DNA from 4 places in the Shewanella sp. SM21 genome. Region 4 is predicted to be linked to each of the others. Evidence: predicted binding sites of a transcription regulator. Region 4 holds the regulator's gene; each other region holds the start of a gene.
The links. The regulator sigma-54, encoded in region 4, starts transcription at its own class of promoters, with help from an activator protein. The targets are predictions, from matches to a motif close to GTTGGCACGNNNNTNGNNT.
Positions count from the first base shown of each region.

Region 1: the regulator sigma-54 is predicted to act here: its motif matches at 2,702-2,720, upstream of flgB (flagellar basal body rod protein FlgB).
Region 2: the regulator sigma-54 is predicted to act here: its motif matches at 2,141-2,159, upstream of L5L94_RS07360 (flagellar assembly protein FlgT).
Region 3: the regulator sigma-54 is predicted to act here: its motif matches at 1,934-1,952, upstream of L5L94_RS13400 (P-II family nitrogen regulator).

Region 1 covers NZ_JAKKRL010000004.1:274,279-279,397, reverse strand. Annotated here, with positions in the region: gene flgE (flagellar hook protein FlgE) at 1-969, opposite strand, end outside; gene flgD (flagellar hook assembly protein FlgD) at 1,052-1,822, opposite strand; gene flgC (flagellar basal body rod protein FlgC) at 1,847-2,263, opposite strand; gene flgB (flagellar basal body rod protein FlgB) at 2,266-2,670, opposite strand; gene L5L94_RS07395 (CheR family methyltransferase) at 2,814-3,653, opposite strand; gene L5L94_RS07390 (chemotaxis protein CheV) at 3,754-4,674, opposite strand; gene flgA (flagellar basal body P-ring formation chaperone FlgA) at 4,880-5,119, shown strand, end outside.
Region 2 covers NZ_JAKKRL010000004.1:268,618-273,736, reverse strand. Annotated here, with positions in the region: gene flgM (flagellar biosynthesis anti-sigma factor FlgM) at 2-325, shown strand; gene L5L94_RS07375 (flagella synthesis protein FlgN) at 328-753, shown strand; gene L5L94_RS07370 (LPP20 family lipoprotein) at 881-1,330, opposite strand; gene L5L94_RS07365 (FlgO family outer membrane protein) at 1,327-1,959, opposite strand; gene L5L94_RS07360 (flagellar assembly protein FlgT) at 2,240-3,406, shown strand; tRNA gene L5L94_RS07355 (tRNA-Arg) at 3,462-3,537, shown strand; gene L5L94_RS07350 (motility associated factor glycosyltransferase family protein) at 3,589-4,917, shown strand; gene L5L94_RS07345 (hypothetical protein) at 4,914-5,119, shown strand, end outside.
Region 3 covers NZ_JAKKRL010000009.1:33,373-38,491, reverse strand. Annotated here, with positions in the region: gene nrfA (ammonia-forming nitrite reductase cytochrome c552 subunit) at 1-958, shown strand, start outside; gene L5L94_RS13405 (hydrolase) at 1,113-1,655, opposite strand; gene L5L94_RS13400 (P-II family nitrogen regulator) at 2,000-2,338, shown strand; gene L5L94_RS13395 (ammonium transporter) at 2,349-3,599, shown strand; gene L5L94_RS13390 (hypothetical protein) at 3,778-4,116, shown strand; gene L5L94_RS13385 (tetratricopeptide repeat protein) at 4,244-5,119, shown strand, end outside.
Region 4 covers NZ_JAKKRL010000018.1:22,969-28,087, reverse strand. Annotated here, with positions in the region: gene kdsC (3-deoxy-manno-octulosonate-8-phosphatase KdsC) at 1-99, shown strand, start outside; gene lptC (LPS export ABC transporter periplasmic protein LptC) at 96-656, shown strand; gene lptA (lipopolysaccharide transport periplasmic protein LptA) at 643-1,197, shown strand; gene lptB (LPS export ABC transporter ATP-binding protein) at 1,194-1,925, shown strand; gene L5L94_RS19460 (RNA polymerase factor sigma-54) at 2,033-3,511, shown strand; gene hpf (ribosome hibernation promoting factor) at 3,540-3,827, shown strand; gene ptsN (PTS IIA-like nitrogen regulatory protein PtsN) at 3,830-4,273, shown strand; gene rapZ (RNase adapter RapZ) at 4,270-5,119, shown strand, end outside; gene L5L94_RS19440 (HPr family phosphocarrier protein) at 5,111-5,119, shown strand, end outside.

The DNA.
Region 1 (5,119 bases), on a different contig from region 4:
AGGAGCAGCATATTGCGTTGGGGCATTAAACTTCACAGTCAACTCTTGAGTACCATCGGCACCTGGCCCTAAAACACCCGCACCACTGACGCCCAAAGCCTCAGTCTTGACTATAGCAGGATCACTACCAGTGTAGACACCAACAGAATTGAACTTGAGTACAGAGCCTTTCCAACCACCAGCAGTTTGAGCTGTGCCCGTTGCATCAGGCGTACCATCGCCGGTGGTATCTGTTTGATAAGTACCAGCAGGACCGGCTAAATCGACTTGCTTTCCATCAACAGCATAGTAAGCCACCCAATTGTTCTCACCATTGTACGAACCATCTTTGGGCTTAACAAAATAAGTGGTCATAATATGTGGCTCACCGAGTGAGTCATAAATTGTCATTGATGTAACGTTATTGTAGGTTTTTGCATCTAGAGGATCGAATGCCGCGGGGTCGAGTGCACTTTCCTTAGCATTTAAGTTCATTTGTAAAGTAACATTCTCAGTCTTTACAGGGCTACCCGCAGTGTCTGGTATTTGTACCGGCTTAGCCGTCGTTAAACTCACTGATGTTGAGTTCCCATCTTTATCCACTGGGAAAGTTTGCAAATAATTACCAGCAGAATCAACCATGTAATTATTTTTATCTACCTTAAATGCTCCAGCACGGGTAAACGAGTGGTCTAATGTACCCAGTTCAGAAGCAGTAACGAAAAAGCCACCCCCTTTAATCGCCATATCAAGGGAGTTATTCGTCAACTGTAAGCTACCTTGATGGAATTGCTGTGCCACTTGGCTCGTCGCAACACCACCACCGACAGCAGTTTTAGCATTTGAAAAAATAGAATTAGCGTAAACATCCGCAAATTCAGCACGTGACTCTTTAAAGCCAATGGTGTTCGCATTAGCAATGTTATTCGCCGTAGTGTTTAAATCTTTCTGCGCAGCAGAAATGCCACTCAATGCAATGTTAAACGACATAATTCACCTCTACACTTGACTCAATTCATTTATGAGCGATTTACGCCCAATTCGGATGCTGCAAAAATTCTTTTATACAAGCTTAGGTTTCAGACACAGCTAACACATCGGTTAACTTGATGCCCATACCGCCTCTCAAGTTAAGAATCGCGCCAGTACTGGCCGTACCGAGAGAAACGCTGGTCACATGAGCATAGGTCGAGACTGGCAATTCTTGGGATTTCCCATCCACTAAACCACTCGCCTTGATCGTATAGTTACCTGCGGTTACAGGTTTTCCATCTTTATCGAGGCCATCCCAGTTAACATCGACATTGCCCCCCTTACTGCCATCAACTTTAAAGGTGGTCACAACTTGGCCTTTCTCATCCTCAACACGTACAGTAACTTCAGGAATTTTAGCTGGCGTGCTAATCACACCTTTTATTGTTGGGCTTTCAGCTGAAATGTTACCTGTATCAGTTGGGATCAATACCTTGCGACCAACAAGTCCTGATGCCTGTAATGCTTGGCTTGATGTCATAACACCGTTTAAATTAACGATTTCCTTATTCAACTTAGTAATACCATCAACCGTCGAGAATGATGCCATCTGCGCAATCATTTGGTCGTTGTCGACGGGCTTAAAGGGATCTTGCATCGATAACTGTTGGCTTAATAACGAGAAAAAGTCATCTTGAGTTAACTGCTGGCTTTTTGCTTCCGGTACTATTGAATCTTTTGGCAAACGTATGCCATCAAGAAACGGATTACCCGTTGAGCTGGTTGATGAATTCGTCGTAACGGCATTTGGCTGACTCTTATTTTGAGCCGTCTGCGCCGACGCTTGGTTAATTTGATTAATGAGGCTCACAGCTTACCTCCTAAGTAACACATGTTATTTACCCATCCCAAGTGTTTGTTGCAGCATAGACTTAGCTGCTTCAGCGACTTGAACATTCATTTGATATGAGCGCGAAGCAGAAATCATATCTGCCATTTCTTCCATGACATTAACATTCGGTTTATAAATAAAGCCGTCCGCATCCGCCATTGGATGATCGGGCGAGTATTCTTTCAGTAGTGGTTTATCACTTTCTACAATGCCTTTTACTGCAACGCCTTGAGAAGCTTGTTGCTGACTTTGGGCTTTAGCCATTTCGGCTTCAAAAATGGGATGACGGGAACGATAGGTCTTATCTACACTACTCGAGACGGAATCCGCGTTAGCTATGTTGCTCGCGGTGGTGTTTAGCCTGACCGATTGAGCAGACATTCCCGAGCCAGCAACATCAAATATGCTAAATAAACTCATGATTAATCCCCTCTCAACGCTTTCTTCATGCCACTAAACTTACTATCTAAAAAACCTAGCGACATTTGATATTCAAGTGCATTTTGCATGAATGCCGATTGTTCCTGTTGGATATCAACAGTATTACCATCACCGGTATCGGGTTGATTTGGCACACGGAACTTAACAAATTGCCCAGTCAACTCCGCAAGCCCAAAATGCTTATCTGGCTCTTGCATTTCAAGACTATTTCGCTGCTGCTGTTGGCCTCGAGCGGCCTGCATTGCCGCAGAAAAATCAACATCGCGGGCTTTGTAATGTGGCGTATCTGCGTTAGCGATATTGCTTGAAATGACTTCTGCCCGCTGCGCTCTAATACCGAGAGTGTATTGATGCACACCCAGTGCATTATCAAAATTGATCGCCATAAAATTGCCTCCTCGTGTTCTCACGAAAATAAAGCAATTCATGTGCCAACATCAGGAAAATTTTGAGAATAACAATAAGGATGAGCAAGTGATGGGTAAAAAATTACCGACAATTGTCGGTAATTTTCTTTAGAGCGGCTAAGTTAAGTCTTTTTCTGGTAATAAATGCCAGGGTTACAACGAACCATATCAAACTCGTCCGTTAAACCAGCGATAGATTCTGATGCACCGAGAAATAAAATCCCTTTGGGATTGAGAGCGGCAGCAAATTGCCGCAAAATTTTTGCCTTTGCCTCTGGTGCAAAATAAATCAGCACATTGCGGCAAAAGATAATGTCGAACTTGCCAAGCAGACTATAACTCTCAAGCAAATTATGCGCTCTAAAGTTCACCAACCGCTTCACATTATCCTTTAACTTCATATTGCCTGAAGGTAATGCATCAAAAAACTGACGCTTACGTTCTTCAGATAAACCACGCGCTAATGCCAAACTATCGTACTCGGCATTTTTGCAGCGTTCTAACATGGAAGGAGATAGATCCGTTGCTTGAATCGAAGCACTACCAGCCAAGGCACCAGGCTTCTTCTGTTGATACTCAAGAATAGTCATAGCCAATGAGTATGGTTCTTGGCCAGACGAGCAAGCCGCAGACCAAATTTTAAGCGGACGCCCCAGACGACTGTATTCAGGTAGTAGGACATTATTCAACAACTCAAATGGATAACGATCACGGAACCAAAGGGTTTCATTAGTCGTCATAGCATCGATCACTTCAGCTCTGAGCGCACGCTCAGTAGGCTTCATCGAATGCTTAACCACATCAGATAAGGATGGCAGGTTATATTTGCCCATCAAAGGAGCAAGACGACTGCGCACAAGATATTGCTTATTTTCACCCAGTACGATGCCGCTGTGTTGCTCTAAGAACAACCTAAATTGATTATATTCAGCCTCAGCGAGTGATTTATTTGGCACATTCACATCCTAAATCCTATAGCAAGCACCAAAATCAGTGCGAAACCATCATGTTATAAAGTCGAGATTATAGCGTAAAGCGTATCTAGGTACTAACCTACAGCAATTACAAACTTAAATGCTTATTCACAGCAGCGGCCAGTTCGTCGGGATTAAACTTAGCGATAAAGTCATTAGCCCCCACTTTTTGAACCATTGCCTGATTGAATACACCACTTAACGAAGTATGCAGTACCACTTTAATATGCTTAAGCTTAGGATCATCTCGGATTTCAGCGGTCAGGGTGTAGCCATCCATTTCAGGCATCTCAATATCAGAGATAATGAGGGGGATCTCATCGGCCACATTATCCATCTCTTTGGCGATCTCTTTAAGCTTGTCTAATGCTTCGCGACCATCTTTTGCGGTATCAATTTGTAAATTCAATGACTCGAGTGAACGAATAATTTGTTTACGCGCCACGGCAGAATCATCAATAACCATAATATGATAATGCTGAGTTCTGTCGAGGGTCAGTTTTTCATTGGCTTCTTCACTGATAGCCGTTTTAACTGGTGAAATCTCATCTAAGATTTTTTCCACATCGAGAATTTCAACTAATTCACCTTCAATTTCAGTCACAGCTGTCAGATAAGAATAACGGCCAGCACCTTGCGGCGGAGGCATAATCGCTTCCCAATTCATGTTGATGATCCGCTCAACAGAACTGACCAAGAAGCCTTGAACACTACGGTTATATTCAGAAATAATGATGAAACAGTTTTCAGTGCTCGCTAAAGGTTTTCCCCCTGTTGCCGCACTCAAATCAATCACTGAAATGGTTGTTCCACGAATATGAGCAACACCCTTCACATAAGGATTAAGTTTAGGCAAAGTGGTCAGTGGTGGACACTGCAGTACTTCTTTCACCTTAAACACGTTAATCCCAAACCGTTGACGACCGTTTAATTTAAAAAGCAGCAATTCTAAACGGTTTTGTCCAACGAGCTGGGTTCGTTTGTTGACTGAATCAAGAATACTCGACATAACTCTGCCTTGTTGTTCTGTTTATGTTCGGCCCTATAACTCAGTTGAGTATAGGCATATTAATTGCTTACGTCTTATCTATCGATAAACATAGTCGAAACTGAGTCAATCTTCTGACAGTGATGCAAATTATTATTACAGTGGTCAGCTTCGAACTTAATAAAAGTATAGGTGCATTCTGGCGTTACAAGCTAGTCTCTTCATTATGAAAGTAAATTTAGTCTGTTTTTTTAGTCTTTTCACCCTCTTCATGCCCGCTTTTGCGAGTGCAGAGCCTATTGTCCCCACCGTATCGGCAATCTCAGAATTAGCTAAAGCGCTTATTTCAGAAAAAATATCCGTTCCAGAAAATGCCAAAGTAAATATTTCGCCACAGATGGTTGACGCAAGAATGCTGCCGTCACAATGTTCGTCTCCAATGAAAGTTGAACTGGCTAGCGATAGG
Region 2 (5,119 bases), on a different contig from region 4:
AATGGCAATTGATATTAGCAAACTCAACACTGCAACGACTGCGCAAGTTCGTTCAGGCGCAACGAAAACGAGCAGCGATCAATCTGCTCAAGTTGCTACAAAATCGACAACACCACAAAGAAGCGACTCAGTGGTCATTACGGCCCAGGCACAACAACTTCAAGGAGCTCAGACTAAAATGGCTAGCCTTCCTGAAGTTGATCAAAAGAAAGTAGCCGAAATCAAACAAGCTATTGCCGAAGGTCGCTATAAAATTGACCCTGAAAAGTTGGCTGCCAATATTGCAAGTTTTGAAGCCGAACTTAATGACTTAAATAAAGAGTAACTATGACTGAAATAGCTAAACTGGTAGATCTACAACACGCCCATTTGGCTGTTCTTAAGCAAATCATACTCAAGGAAAAAGGCGCTTTGGTTGACCAAAACGCCGATTTACTGCTTTCCCTTGCTAACGAAAAATCGCAATGTCTGAAAGAACTAAAGACTAATGATGATATTCTGGCAAAACACAGTGATAAATCGCTACTCACTCAGCAAGTCGAACTCGTACATAAAATGGCCGAGATCAAAGACGCATTGACTGAATGCAAAGAATTAAACGAACAAAATGCCAGTTTAATTGAGATGAATTTAGCGAGTTTAAATCGCTTTGCTCAAGCTTTACAAGCCAGCAGAAACGCCTCCAGCCTCACCTATAACGATAAAGGCAAGACCTCGACTATCTCAAGTTTAGGCAATGATTTAAAGGCCTAACAAGCGCATCACTCCCACTTAGCATTCCCTTTTCTAAGCTCTGATTAGATATTAATGTCTTCTACAAAAAGAAAAGCCGCGTAAATACGCGGCTCAATACATGCTGTTGAACATACTCTCAAAAACGCTAGAAATACGTCACTTCCTTCACTCGTTGTGGACGGTTCTGTTGTTGATAAAGCGCCCAAACCTGTGAAAAATCAAGTTCTAACTCAGTGACATAATGCTCGCCTGCTGGATAACTCTTAACGACTCGTGCGCCGCGGATCACGCCAGAAACTGACGCTTTGACATTATCGTCCGTCAACATCCAATCACTGACACTGCTGTTTGCCGTTATTTTCTGCCCATAAACTTGTTCCGCTAATTCACGATAAGCCACAATTTTTGATGCCTGCATAGCCATCAACACTCTTTGTGATTGCTCTTTAGCCGGTTGAGTCGCTAACGGCGCATATCCTATAGCCGTTAACTTAGGAAAACTCGGCGGCGGCACATCTTCCCATTGCACATATCTATCTTTAGCAGCGCAGCCAGTTAGCATTAGCGCCACAATAACTAAAAGGTAGCGTTTCATTTTCCATCTCCTAAAACACGTACTTCATTCATACCCGGACTCGCCTGACGATATAAGATGCCATTTTGTGACACAATTTGCTCCGAAGGCTGCATGTAGTTTGCCAACTCTTTTTGAGTCACAAAAGTTTGAGATGCCGATACCACGCGATTGTTACTAATGTTCACAATCCGAGTATTGATCGCCATACCATTGGTTACTACGCTCATAGTCGAAACGACAAGATGCTCAACAGGAAGATCTTTCGACAATTTTTGCCAATCTCGCGTCAAAATAAAATCCCCGTCAGATGTGACTCTCAAGCCATCAGCTAAGTTTAAATCCACCACATTAAACTGAAAGCTATGGAGCGATGTCATTAATCCTTGCTGTAACTGTTGCGCTAACGCATTAGTGCCATTCAAATCGTCCACTAATACTGGTGTTGCAACTACGATAGGTTGATCAGAACGCAAGGCATCATTTTGCTTAACGAGCTCAGTCACTATTCGCTGTGCTAAATGGTTAATCACTGCCGTTGGCGGCAACCCATTGCCATCCACTAAACTCGGTTTGGGCGGCGTAACCGGTTTAGCAACACATCCACCTAACATTATCAATGTTAAGGGAATAATCACACGCTTTAGCATTGGATTTACCTCATCTATGGGTGCATTGGCAGTCAAGTGACTCACTTTCTAAGCTTCAAATTTTTAATGAGTAACAAAAACCAGCAATCTTCGGACCAACATTAACCTCAGTCCGACAATATTCTTCTATTACGCAGTATATCGACTGTAACAATGGAAACTTTATCAAAAGTTCTCATACTCAGGCACGAAATTTGCTTTATTGCCATATTAGATTAAGAGTCAGAAAACTGGCTCGATTGGTAATATCGCCATTAGCTTAGCGATAAGGATTGAATTGATGCACATACCAGGTTCAGCTTCGCTCATCATTTTGAGCCTTTTACTACTTTCTTTGCCCACCAGAGCCGAATGGATAGAAGCCAGCGGAGAAGCAACTATTATCAATGGTAATACAGCTCAAGCAAGGGAAGAAGCAATTAATCAAGCTGTTAGCTATGCGACATTAAGCACAGGTATTCAAATATCCAGCGAGCAACAAACCTCTAATGGTAACCTCACACAAAATAACTTTGCGATAAATCGCAACGCCCAAGCCATAAACATCCAACTCGTAAGTGAACAAATTCAGGGAAATAAAATATATGTATCCCTACGCCTCGATCTAAATGATGATCCAACACAACAGTGTCCTAATGGCCAATTAAAGGCCGCTATTTTAATACCTCAAACACAAATAAAAGATCGTTCTCAGCTTAGATATGGACAACTTTCAGGCTTTGAAGAGGTCATTTCAGAGGCGTTAGGGAACACTATAGAAGATTACTCTTCAACTGGCTTTAGTCACATCCATGCTAACGAGCGACTCGATATTGAACAAGACCTAGTGGATATTCGCGGTTATCGACTCCCAAGCTGGCTCAGTGAAATTACCGACAGCCAATATATTCTTCAACCGCAGATCATTGATATATCGATAGAGCCTGTACAACCCACCTTCTTAGGATTTTGGGATGAAGCTCCGCTAAGGCAATTTCAATTCAAACTCAGCCTCTATCATGGGATCAGTGGCGAAGAGGTCTGGAGCAAAAGCTACAGCACATCGGCCCCATGGGAATTTGAAGAACAGGCTATCATTGCTCCCAACAGTAATAGATTCTGGCGTTCCTCCTATGGAAAAAGTATTACTCAATTAATATTGCAAGCTACCCGAGATTTAGACAGCACACTTAATTGCAGGCCATTACTTGGCCAAGTCGTTAGCCGACAAGCAGACAGGATTATATTAAATCTAGGCCGCAAACATGGCATTCGTGTCGGTGATAAATTCCAAGTAGTATTACAACAAAACTTACCCGATAGACTCAATGAAATGCGCGCCGTCGCGACCAAAAGTCGTGCAACGGTAAAAATTGAGCAAGTAAGCGAAGAAAGCGCCACCGCAGTACTTGTAGACCAAAATGCCGCCTACAATGTACAGATAAACGACATAGCGCTTAAGATTTAAGCAACTAAATCATAAGCCTTTTAATCAAAGATAAAACCAGTATAATCACTGTCGTCTCTTCATAGCTCAACAGGATAGAGCAGCCGCCTCCTAAGCGGCCGATCGGGGTTCGAGTCCCTGTGGAGAGACCAGATAGTGACCTTGGTGATATCAAACTCCCAGAAATCTTCCGGAGAAACGGAATGACCGAGCTATTTGCGTCTAATCTCAATATTATCGTTAAGCGTTGGCCTATAGTGGCCGCTGCGGTCAAAAGCCAAACCATCAATGAATTAGATGCTCACCTTATCAACGGTCGTAATCAAACTATCAGTGTTAATGGTATTCAGCTCAGTAGTCGTCATGACCGCATCGCCGAAGCACGGCTCTTTATCAGTACATTACCTGCAGATGCAACTCACGTAACCGTCTACGGTGTCGGTATGGGAGATGTACCAAGTTTACTTATCGATAATCCACAGTATCTTTCAATTGATATTTGCATTTTAAACCTCAGCGTTTTTGCCCTCCTCATCAGTTACACTGATCAAAGCGAATGGTTAAAGCATCCAAACATTAATTTGACAGCGCTTCCAAGCGTAAAGTTAAATTTTCCAAATATCGCAATTACACCAGATCTCACTCTTGTCAGTGATGAGAATGCGACTCTCAGAGACTTATTAGTCATGGAGCTCAATCGTGAGTTCTCTAATCAACGACATCAATCTGATGATCCTGCAATATTAAAACGCTTCGAGGATAACCAACTCTATATTACTCACGATCCTGATGCCGCGAGCTTAATAAATAGTCATAGTAGTTATAAAGCTATCGTAATTGGCTCGGGCCCTTCTTTAGAAGAGCATTATGATTATCTGCAACAAATTAGTTCAAGTTCCCATAGACCACTGATCATTGCGGCAGATACTGCATTACGTGGTTTACTTCACAATAATATAAAACCAGATATTGTGATCTGCATTGACGGATTGATAGGTGAATACCATTTACCGCTAGCCTCGACTCATAACATCAATCTTGTTTATTTTCCCCGGGTTGATCCAATGGTACTTAATGCTTGGTTAGGCCAAAGATTTATTGCCTATGGAGGCAGTAAAATATACGACCAGCTCGCTTCTCGATATCCCAAACTAAGACTGTTCACGAGTGGAAGCGTCATTCATCCGGCAATTGATTTAGCGATCAAATTAAAGGCAAAAGAAATTACCCTATTAGGGTGTGATTTTTGTTATTGCAATAACAAGAGTCATGCGTTCTGGAATGATCACAAATTTGGTCAAAACGATATAAAAGAACAAATATGGGTTAATGCGGTTATTCAGAAAGTGAAGGAAGCTAAACACTGGTTGATCAATGGCAAAGGCCAGCGGATAGCGACGGATCTAAACCTAAGAGCATATCTCAGGCACTTGGAACGCTACATCGCTAAGCATCCAGAAGTAAAGTTTTACCAAGCGAGTTTATCAGGCGCTAAAATTCGCGGTTCTCAGTATAAGGACCTCATATTATGAGCTTAAGTCTACAAGATTCACTGCGGCAAACGGCAGGTTTATTTAGACTCGGTCAAGAAGCAAAGGCTTCAGTAGAGTTACGGTTATGTCTTGATAAAATAGAAAAAAACTGCCCAGAACTTGTCCTTAATTCGACTTTTCAGCAAATATTGCCTGCTATGCTTCAGGCACAAGAGCAACACGATTGGTTAAGCCTTGCCGA
Region 3 (5,119 bases), on a different contig from region 4:
TACCATTGGTTGTGGTGATTGCCATGAAAAAAGCTCTCCAAAGTTACGTATTTCACGCCCTTATGCAGACCGTGCTTTTGAAGCTATAGGTACACCTTTCAGCAAAGCGTCTAAACAAGATAAAGAATCAATGGTATGTGCTCAGTGCCACGTTGAGTATTATTTTGAGAAAACTGACGACAAAAAGAATTTTGTTAAATTCCCTTGGGATATGGGTACAACAGTTGAAAAAATGGAAGTCTACTATGACTCAATCCAATTTTCTGATTGGACACACGCCCTTTCTAAGACACCAATGTTAAAAGCCCAGCATCCAGAGTATGAAACGTGGAAAATGGGTATTCACGGCATGAATAATGTGAGTTGCGTTGACTGTCACATGCCAAAAGTGACCAGTGCTGAAGGTAAGAAGTTTACCGATCATAAAGTGGGCAATCCATTCGACCGTTTTGAAGAAACCTGTGCAACTTGCCATAGCCAGACTAAAGAGTTTTTGGTTGGCGTGACTAATGAGCGTAAAGCCAAAGTCAAAGAAATGAAGTTGAAAGCGGAAGAGCAATTAGTCAAAGCACACTTTGAAGCAGAGGCTGCGTGGAAAGCTGGCGCAACTGAAGAAGAAATGAAACCCATACTGACAGATATTCGCCACTCACAATGGCGTTGGGATTTAGCGATTGCTTCCCATGGTGTTGCAGCTCACGCACCGGATGAAGCATTGCGTATTCTGGGAACTTCGGTAAGTAAAGCTGCTGATGCTCGTGTTAAGTTAGCGCAATTACTCGGTAAAAAAGGCATCACAGATCCTGTTGCGATTCCTGATATCTCTACTAAAGCTAAAGCACAAGCAGCCTTAGGTATGGACATGAAAAAGATGAATGCTGAGAAAGAAGCATTTAAGAAAGACATATTACCTAAGTGGGATGAAGAAGCGAAAAAACGCGAAGCCACTTATAAGTAGGTTTTAATCAATCGCGGTTGAGTTTTCGATATGAGCTAACCCCTCATGCAAACAAAAGCCCTCGCTGACTCAGTGGGGGCTTTTTTATGGAAAAAATATCGAGTAATGTCAGGCGTTGGTCATGCTGGCTGAAGAAATACCACGGGCTAAGTCGCTATTTGATCAGTTTTAATAATGCCCTAAAGCGCTCGCCTTGGGCTTGATGTTGTAATTCAAATAATAGCGATTCCACGTTAGTTAATAAGGCGCCTCTGGCCGTCATCATCTGAATACCCAGTTTTTTATTATCGGCACTGCGTGACGAGACGCCATCTGCGACGAGATGCACCGAATATTGCTGTTCGATAAGGTCACAACAGGTTTGGTAAACACACACATGGGTTTCAATACCCGCGAGTATGACGTGTTTGCGATTCGTCTTAGTTAATGCCTTTGCAAACGCGTCACAGTGCCAGCCGCTAAAATGCTGCTTGGCAATGGGTGAGCTGGTTTTCGCAAGTAAAGTTTGCAGCTCAGGGCTAGTTGCTCCGAGTTTATCGGGTAGCTGTTCTAACCACAGTATTGGAATTTCAAATAATTGTGCGCCTTGGATTAAGGTCTGTAGTTGTTGATGCAGCTTGTCACTGTTATCCATGATTTGTGCAAGTTTTCCTTGCACATCGACGATAACGAGAACACATTCTTCTGGTTTTAACATCGGGCCTTCCTTCTGCGCTTGATGATTGTCTTAGTGATGATCTTCGCTTTTGTTTAAGAGCTTGTGTTGTGATGCTCAGATTTCATCTCGATTTACGCTTCCCCCAGTAGACCCTAATTTAACCTTGTTACCAATAGGCCTAAGGTCGAATAGCTGTCGCACTTAAACTGCTCACTAAAAGAGTGCATCGCACCAGTTAGTGCTCGATTATGGTGCATTTTTAACCTTAAAAAATAGTGTTAAACAATTTAAATCAATAATAATCAATGGATTAAATTGTTGGCCTAATGATTGAATTACCTTTGATACAAGTTAATAACAATCGCGTTTTTTTGGAGGTCAGGATGAAACTAGTCAGCGCTATCATCAAGCCGTTTAAGTTGGATGATGTCCGTGAAGCTATCGCCGGAATTGGTATTGAGGGCATGACGGTGACCGAAGTGAAAGGTTTTGGCCGTCAGAAAGGGCATACAGAGTTGTATCGCGGCGCCGAGTATCAGGTGGATTTTTTGCCAAAAGTAAAACTAGAAATTGCCACTAAGGCTGAAAATCTCGACATGTTGATTGAGGCCATTACCACTGCGGCCCATACGGGGAAAATTGGTGACGGTAAGATCTTCGTCGTTGATTTAGAACATGCTATCCGTATCCGTACGGGTGAACTTGATACTGAAGCGCTATAAGGGGCTGACAATGGAAGAATTAACGAAATTAGGCGGTACAGTCACTGAACTACGCTTTGCACTCGATACCTTTTACTTTTTGATTTCTGGCGCTTTAGTCATGTGGATGGCGGCGGGATTCGCTATGTTAGAAGCGGGTTTAGTTCGCTCTAAAAATACCACTGAAATTTTAACTAAGAACGTTGTGCTGTACGCGATTGCCTGTGTGATGTATCTGTTGGTTGGCTATAACATCATGTATGTGGATAACACTGAAGGTGGCTGGTTACCGTCAATTGGCACCTTAATTGGTTCGCAATCAGCAGATGCGAGCCATGCATTAGAATCTGACTTCTTCTTCCAAGTTGTATTTGTGGCAACGGCGATGTCAATTGTCTCTGGTGCTGTGGCGGAACGGATGAAGTTGTGGGCTTTCTTGTTCTTCTCTGTGGTGATGACAGCGGTTATCTATCCAGTAGAAGGTTATTGGACTTGGGGCCAAGGTTTTATCGCTAAACTGGGCTTTGTAGACTTTGCTGGTAGCGGTATTGTGCATATGACGGGGGCGACCGCGGCGATTGCTGGCGTAATATTGCTCGGTGCGCGTAAGGGGAAATACGGGCCTAATGGTCAAGTGAATCCTATTCCAGGCTCTAACTTGCCAATGGCAACCTTAGGTATGTTTATTCTGTGGATGGGCTGGTTTGGCTTTAACGGCGGATCGCAATTAATGGTGTCGGATGCGGCGAATGCAAGCTCAGTGGCGAAAGTGTTTGTGAATACCAATACTGCAGCGGCTTTTGGTGCTATCTCTGCTCTTATCGTGTGTAAGATGATTTGGGGTAAAGCGGATTTGACCATGATCCTTAACGGTATTTTGGCTGGATTAGTGGCGATTACGGCAGATCCTCTCTCGCCTTCATTGTTAATGGCGGGTGTGATTGGTTTAGTGGCGGGCGGCGTGGTGGTGTTCTCGATTGTGGGCTTAGATCGCATTAAGATCGACGATCCCGTCGGTGCGATTTCAGTACACGGTGTGGCTGGTTTCCTTGGCTTAATGTGTGTGCCATTATCCAATGCCAATGCAAGTATTACCGGACAGTTGACGGGGGCAGCGATCATTTTCACTTGGGTATTCTGCTCATCATTTGCAGTCTGGTATGTGATTAAGATAACCATGGGGATCCGTGTTACTGAGGAAGAAGAATACAACGGTATGGATGCTTCTGACTGCGGTATTGATGCCTATCCTGAGTTTGTTACGGTCAAAAATGCGGGCTGATTAAACTTGCACATTAACGCGTGATTCACCTTGATGCTTAGCTTGGATCGAGGGATAGTGAAGCAGAGCTTAGGCTCTGCTTTTTTATGGGTAATCACTGTGATTGAAGTTTAAGTACAGGGTCATAAGCTTAATTACTGAGCAATTCTGTTTTCTTGCATAAATTAAGGAGTGTTCTATGAGCTTGAATATAAAAACAATAGGTCAATTTTTGCGACTAAGTCTTATCGTCATTTCTGGCTGGATATCGGTTTCTGCCTTTGCAGGAGAAGTGATCGTTAATCGCTCAAGTGAGCCTGTCGATGCCTTTGCCGTGCGTGATCAAGTGCTCAAGGATTTTGAATGGCAGGAGTCGCTTCGTCGCCAGCAGCAAATCCAAATTCTGCAGGCTTTACCCTCAGGTTGCGTTACGGTCATGAAACCCTATCGACATTTTACCTGTGGAGAGCATAACTATCGGCCGTATGATTATCAGCAGCGTGAGTTATACATAGAAGTTGACCGACCTTCACAATAGTTAATTCGTTAAATTATTTGCAATTATTTTCAATCGATCGCGATTATCATTTTTTGTAACCATTTTATGTCGTCTTTTTCACCATTTGTAATAAGCTCAAATAGGAGCTAATGGTGTGGGAGGGCGTATGTCGAAACTATTCCGAGCCGTATACTTGAGTACGATCTTGAGCGTTGTATTCAGTCAATTGTTTGCTTGTAGCTCGACGACCATTGAGCCTAATCCGTCGGATCTTGAGTCGTTACTTGCCGATTCACTGTTTACCCCTGTGGCCGATATACCTTCTGTTGCGGATATCTTTTATCTGCCACCCGAGGTTGTGACAGACGTAAAACGTCGCTATGGGATATACACTTTGTCACACAATAACAACATGTTAGCCAATGAATGGTTAGCTAGTTATATCAATGCGAGTCAAACCAATAGCGCTAACATTGATTTTCGATATCAAGATAATCTGACCCAAATTGCCCGTGAAACCTACGCCCAAAAGGCGGGTAATTGCATGTCTTTAGTGGTCATGACTTCTGCGTTAGCGGACATATTGAATGTGAGTGCTGAGTATCAAGATATTGCGATAGAACCCGTATGGGATAAGCAAGGTGATTTCTATTTAATCAATGGGCATGTGAATTTACGCTTACTTCCACCTGAAAACGCACATTCAGTTTATGTGTCATCTGCCGCAGTTTTAGTGGACTTTATGCCGGAGCGAGCTCTACGGGGATACGGTAAAACCCAAGTGGATCGGCAGACCTTAATCAGTATGTTTTACAACAACATGGCGGCAGAGTCTTTGGTGAACGGTGATTTAGACAGGGCCTATGCCTTGATCAAAGCGGGTTTAAAAGTCGGCCAGTTTGTTCCTTCACTCAACACGCTCGCCATTATTTACCGGCATAAAGGTGATGAAAAGCGGGCCGAACAGGTTTATCGCTATGCACTCAAGTTTGATGCGAAGAATCTGACAACGCTTTATAACTTAGCCTTGATTTTAGGGGAG
Region 4 (5,119 bases):
ACTACGCTCAATGGTGGCCACGGTGCACTGCGTGAACTCACAGATCTGTTACTCCTAAGTCAAAATAAATTCACTTCGGCCCATGGAATGAGTATATGAGTCGTGTGACACTCGCGATTATCGCTTTTTTTGGAACCGCACTAGCGCTTTACTGGCAGGTCCAGAACAAACACAGCGGTGATTCCGATAACAGAGTAAAAGATCAAAATACCCCAGATTTCATCGTTGAAGATCTGCGCAGTGTTGAGTTCAATGAGCAAGGACTAGTGAATAGCCGTGTGACGGCGAAACACATGGAACATTATGATTCAACGAATCAAACTTTCTTTACTCAACCTGTTTATCTTGTTTATCCAGACCAAGGTAAAGCACAATGGCAGCTCAGGGCAGATCAGGGCAAGCTAAACAAGGAAACTGGCAAGGTTGTATTAGAAAATAATGTTATTATCGATGCCATTAGCCCAGAAGAACCGATTCAGACCTTGTCCACCAGTTATCTGGAACTCGATCTCAACACTATGATAATGACCTCTGACCGTACCATTTACGTCACAGGGAAAGATTTTAATATTCAAGGCCAAGGCCTTTATGCCGACCTCAACGCGCAAGAAGTGCAATTGACCAGTCAGGTAGTAGGAACATATGAAGCAAAATAACGTATTACTTGCCAGCCTAATGCTAATTATGAGCATGAGTGCTTTCGCGAAAGTGGGCGACTTAAAGCAAGAAGTCAAAATTAAAGCTGTGAGCCAAACTGCGGATATCAAAAACAACCAGATCATCTTCTTTGGTCCGGTGGAAGTTACCCAAGGCTCAATAAAAATCCAAGCAAATGAACTGCGTGCATTTTCCGCTGAAGGTGAAAATAGCAAAACTTTAGTCGCCACAGGCAACCCTGCTACGTATAGCCAGATATTAGACGATGGCCGTCCTGCATCGGCGAGCGCGAAAGAAATTCGTTACGATATGGCAAGCCGCACCTTAACTCTGAAAGGTATGGCGTCATTAGATCAAGCGGGTAGCCAAGTTACAGGCAATTTAATCCGCTATAACATGATTCAACAGAAATTGATGGCCGAGAGTACTGGCAGTGGTGACGATCGCGTGATCACTATTATTCAGCCAGAAAACTATCAAGATGATGCTAAATCAGATGCTCCAGCGGATAAACCTGTAAAAAAGCAGGACTCTAAATGACCCAAATCACCTTAAGAGCACAAAATCTGGCAAAAAGTTACAAGAGTCGCCAAGTGGTTAAAGACGTCAGTCTGACGGTAAAAACCGGTCAAGTCGTTGGCCTACTCGGTCCAAACGGTGCCGGTAAAACCACGACCTTTTACATGGTTGTCGGGCTAGTGAAGAGCGATAAGGGGCATATCTTTATCGACGATGATGATTTAACCGCAGATCCTATGCATCTGCGTGCCCGCAAAGGCATAGGTTACTTACCGCAGGAAGCCAGTATCTTTCGTAAGCTAACTGTTCATGACAACATCATGGCCGTACTGCAAACTCGTAAAGAACTTAAAAACGAAGAACGAGAAGAAGAACTAGAACATCTGCTCGAAGAGTTTCATATCACCCACATCCGTGACAGCCAAGGCATGTCATTGTCGGGTGGCGAACGTCGTCGCGTCGAAATTGCGCGGGCTTTAGCCGCTAATCCTAAGTTCATTTTGCTCGATGAACCGTTTGCCGGCGTCGATCCTATTTCGGTTATCGACATCAAGAAGATTATCGAACAACTCAAAAGTCGCGGCCTTGGCGTACTGATCACAGACCATAATGTCCGCGAGACATTAGATGTATGTGAACATGCTTATATTGTGAGTCACGGAAACCTGATTGCCGAAGGAACTCCAGCAGAGATCTTAGACAATCAGCAAGTTAGGGCTGTGTACTTAGGTGAACAATTCAGGCTATAGTTAATCGAGCGAAGCCAATGGAGGCAATTTATACCGCCATTGGGCTTCACTCAAAATGATAATAAGCGACCTCATCCAACAATAATAACGTAGGGATCAGCGGTAACATGAAAGCGTCACTCCAGCTCAAACTGGGTCAACAGTTAACCATGACGCCACAACTACAACAGGCTATACGTCTGTTGCAACTGTCGTCATTAGAACTGCAGCAAGAGATCCAGCAAGCATTAGATTCTAATCCCCTTCTCGAGCTGGAAGAGGATCAATTCGACGCCACTAAAACCCCTGTAAACCAAACGCTATCCGATACGGATTTCAGTGAATCTAGCACTCTGCCACCAGAAAAAGACAGCTCCACCATAGATACGGCAGAGTCGCTAACCAAAGAATCCATGCCCGATGAGCTCCCCATGGACACCACATGGGATGAAGTGTTTACCGCCTCCCCAAACTCAGGCCCCGGCGGCAGTCGTGAAGACGATATGCCCTTCCAAGGCGAGACCAGTGAAGGTTTGTACGAACACTTAGAATGGCAAAAAAACCTCACGCCGTTTTCTGAAACCGATTTAGCCATTGCCACCGCCATTATTGATGCCATCGACGATCAGGGCTATCTCACCCAAAGCACTGAAGAAATTCTCGAAGCCATGGGCAATCCTGAAGTTGAGCTTGACGAAGTCGAAGCCGTACTCAAGCGTATTCAGCATTTTGATCCCATAGGCGTTGCCGCCCGCGATTTAAGTGAATGCCTGCTGATCCAACTGTCGCATTTCGCCGCTGATACTCCCAACCTAGAAAACGCCCGTATACTGATCAAAGATCATTTAGATCTGATCGCCGCCCGTGATTTTAGGTTATTGATGCGTAAGACTAAATTAAAAGAAGATGAATTAAGGGATGGTATAGCACTTATCCAAACCCTCAATCCTCGCCCAGGTTTGTTGATCACGCCCAATAATGACGAATACGTTATCCCAGATGTGTCTGTGTCGAAGAAAAATGGCCGCTGGGTCGTTGAGCTTAATCCTGACTGCATGCCAAAAATCAATGTAAATCAACATTATGCTTCTATGGCACGCAGTACCAAAAACCAAGCCGATAGCCAATTTATTCGCGGCCATCTGCAAGAGGCTAAATGGTTTATTAAGAGCTTAGAAAGCCGTAACGATACTTTGCTTAAAGTTGCTAATTGCATAGTGCAATATCAGCAAGGTTTCTTTGAGTATGGTGAAGAAGCCATGAAGCCTATGGTGCTTAACGATATTGCCGAAGCGGTAGAAATGCATGAGTCCACCATCTCACGGGTCACAACTCAAAAATACATGCATACCCCTAAGGGACTTTTTGAACTAAAATACTTCTTCTCTAGCCACGTCGGTACTGACGATGGTGGTGAGTGCTCATCCACAGCAATCAGAGCCTTTATAAAGAAACTGGTGGCAGCGGAAAACCAGAAAAAACCATTAAGCGATAGTAAGATGGCACAACTTCTGGCAGAACAAGGGATCAACGTAGCCCGCAGAACCATTGCGAAGTACCGAGAGGCTATGCTTATTCCACCTTCTAATCAGCGTAAAAGTTTATAACCTACAGTGGATATCGGAGGACGTTTCTATGCAAATAAACCTAAGTGGACACCATGTCGAAATTACCGAATCGTTACGTGCATATGTAGAAGAAAAGTTTTCAAAACTTGAACGCCATTTCGAACAGATCAATAATGTGCACGTTGTGCTCAATGTTGAGAAAATGCAACAGATTGCCGAAGCGAGAATAAACCTCATAGGTGGTGAAGTTTTTGCTACTTCAGAGCATGCTGACATGTATGCCGCTATAGACGCCCTGATTGACAAGCTTGACCGTCAGGTTATTAAACACAAAGAGAAGTTAACAAAACACTAATAATGGAACTTTGTACCATACTGCGGCCGGAGTGCACTACCTGCGCCACTCCGGGCAGCAAGAAAAAGGTACTGGAACTCATCAGCGACTTAGTCGCTGCCCAGTACCCGACCCTCTCATCTCAAGAGATATTCGAAAGCCTAGTGGCGCGCGAAAAGATGGGGAGCACAGGTATAGGTAACGGCATCGCCATTCCACATGGTCGACTAGCCGATATAGATCAGCCCATTGCCATACTAATTAAGTGTGAAGAGCCGATAGCATTTGATGCTATCGATAAGCAACCTGTTGATATTTTATTTGCACTACTGGTGCCTGCAGACCAATGTCAGCAGCACTTAAGTACCTTGTCTTGCATGGCCGAAAAGCTGAGCGACAAGCAAATATTAAAGCAATTACGCAAGACGCATGATGAAACGGAACTCTATCAGGTAATCACTGGATGAAACTGGTCATAGTGTCGGGCCGCTCAGGCTCAGGCAAATCTGTCGCCCTTAGGGTACTCGAAGATCTCGGCTATTATTGTGTCGATAACCTTCCCTTGCCATTGATTGGCAGTTTGCTTGAGCAACTCAAAGGCAGTAACGATCTCGTCGCCATCAGTGTCGACGTGCGTAACATGCCTGAGCAGGATAAGGTCTTAGTAAAACAACTCGCTAGCCTACCTCCAGATACTGAGTTAACGAGCTTCTTCCTTAACTCCAGCGATAAAATTCTGCTCAAGCGTTACAGCGAAACCCGCCGTTTGCATCCTTTGTCGAAGAGCCGAGTCTCTTTGCAAGAAGCGATAAAGCTGGAGGGGAAACTGCTCGAGCCTATGTCAAAACTGGTCGATCACTACATAGATACGTCGAATTTGAATATCTATGATTTAAGCGACCAAGTCAGACAAATTCTCCTTGGTAGTGTCGATAAAGAACTCGTGATCAACTTCGAGTCCTTTGGCTTTAAGCACGGAATGCCCACCGAAGCCGACTTTATGTTCGATGTGCGCTTCCTGCCCAATCCCCACTGGGAGTTGGCGCTGCGGCCATTGACTGGCTTAGATGAACCCGTAGCTGAGTTCTTAAATCGTCAACCACTGGTTAATAAGTTCATCTGGCAAATCGAAAATTTACTGGAGACTTGGCTGCCGCACCTCGAGCGTAACAATCGCAGTTATTTAACGGTAGCCATTGGCTGCACAGGTGGACAGCACAGATCGGTTTACGTCGCAGAGCAATTGGCCAAACGCTTTAGTAACGGTAAACATAAAGTTTATGCCCGTCATCGAGAGCTCAATAATGCCAAAA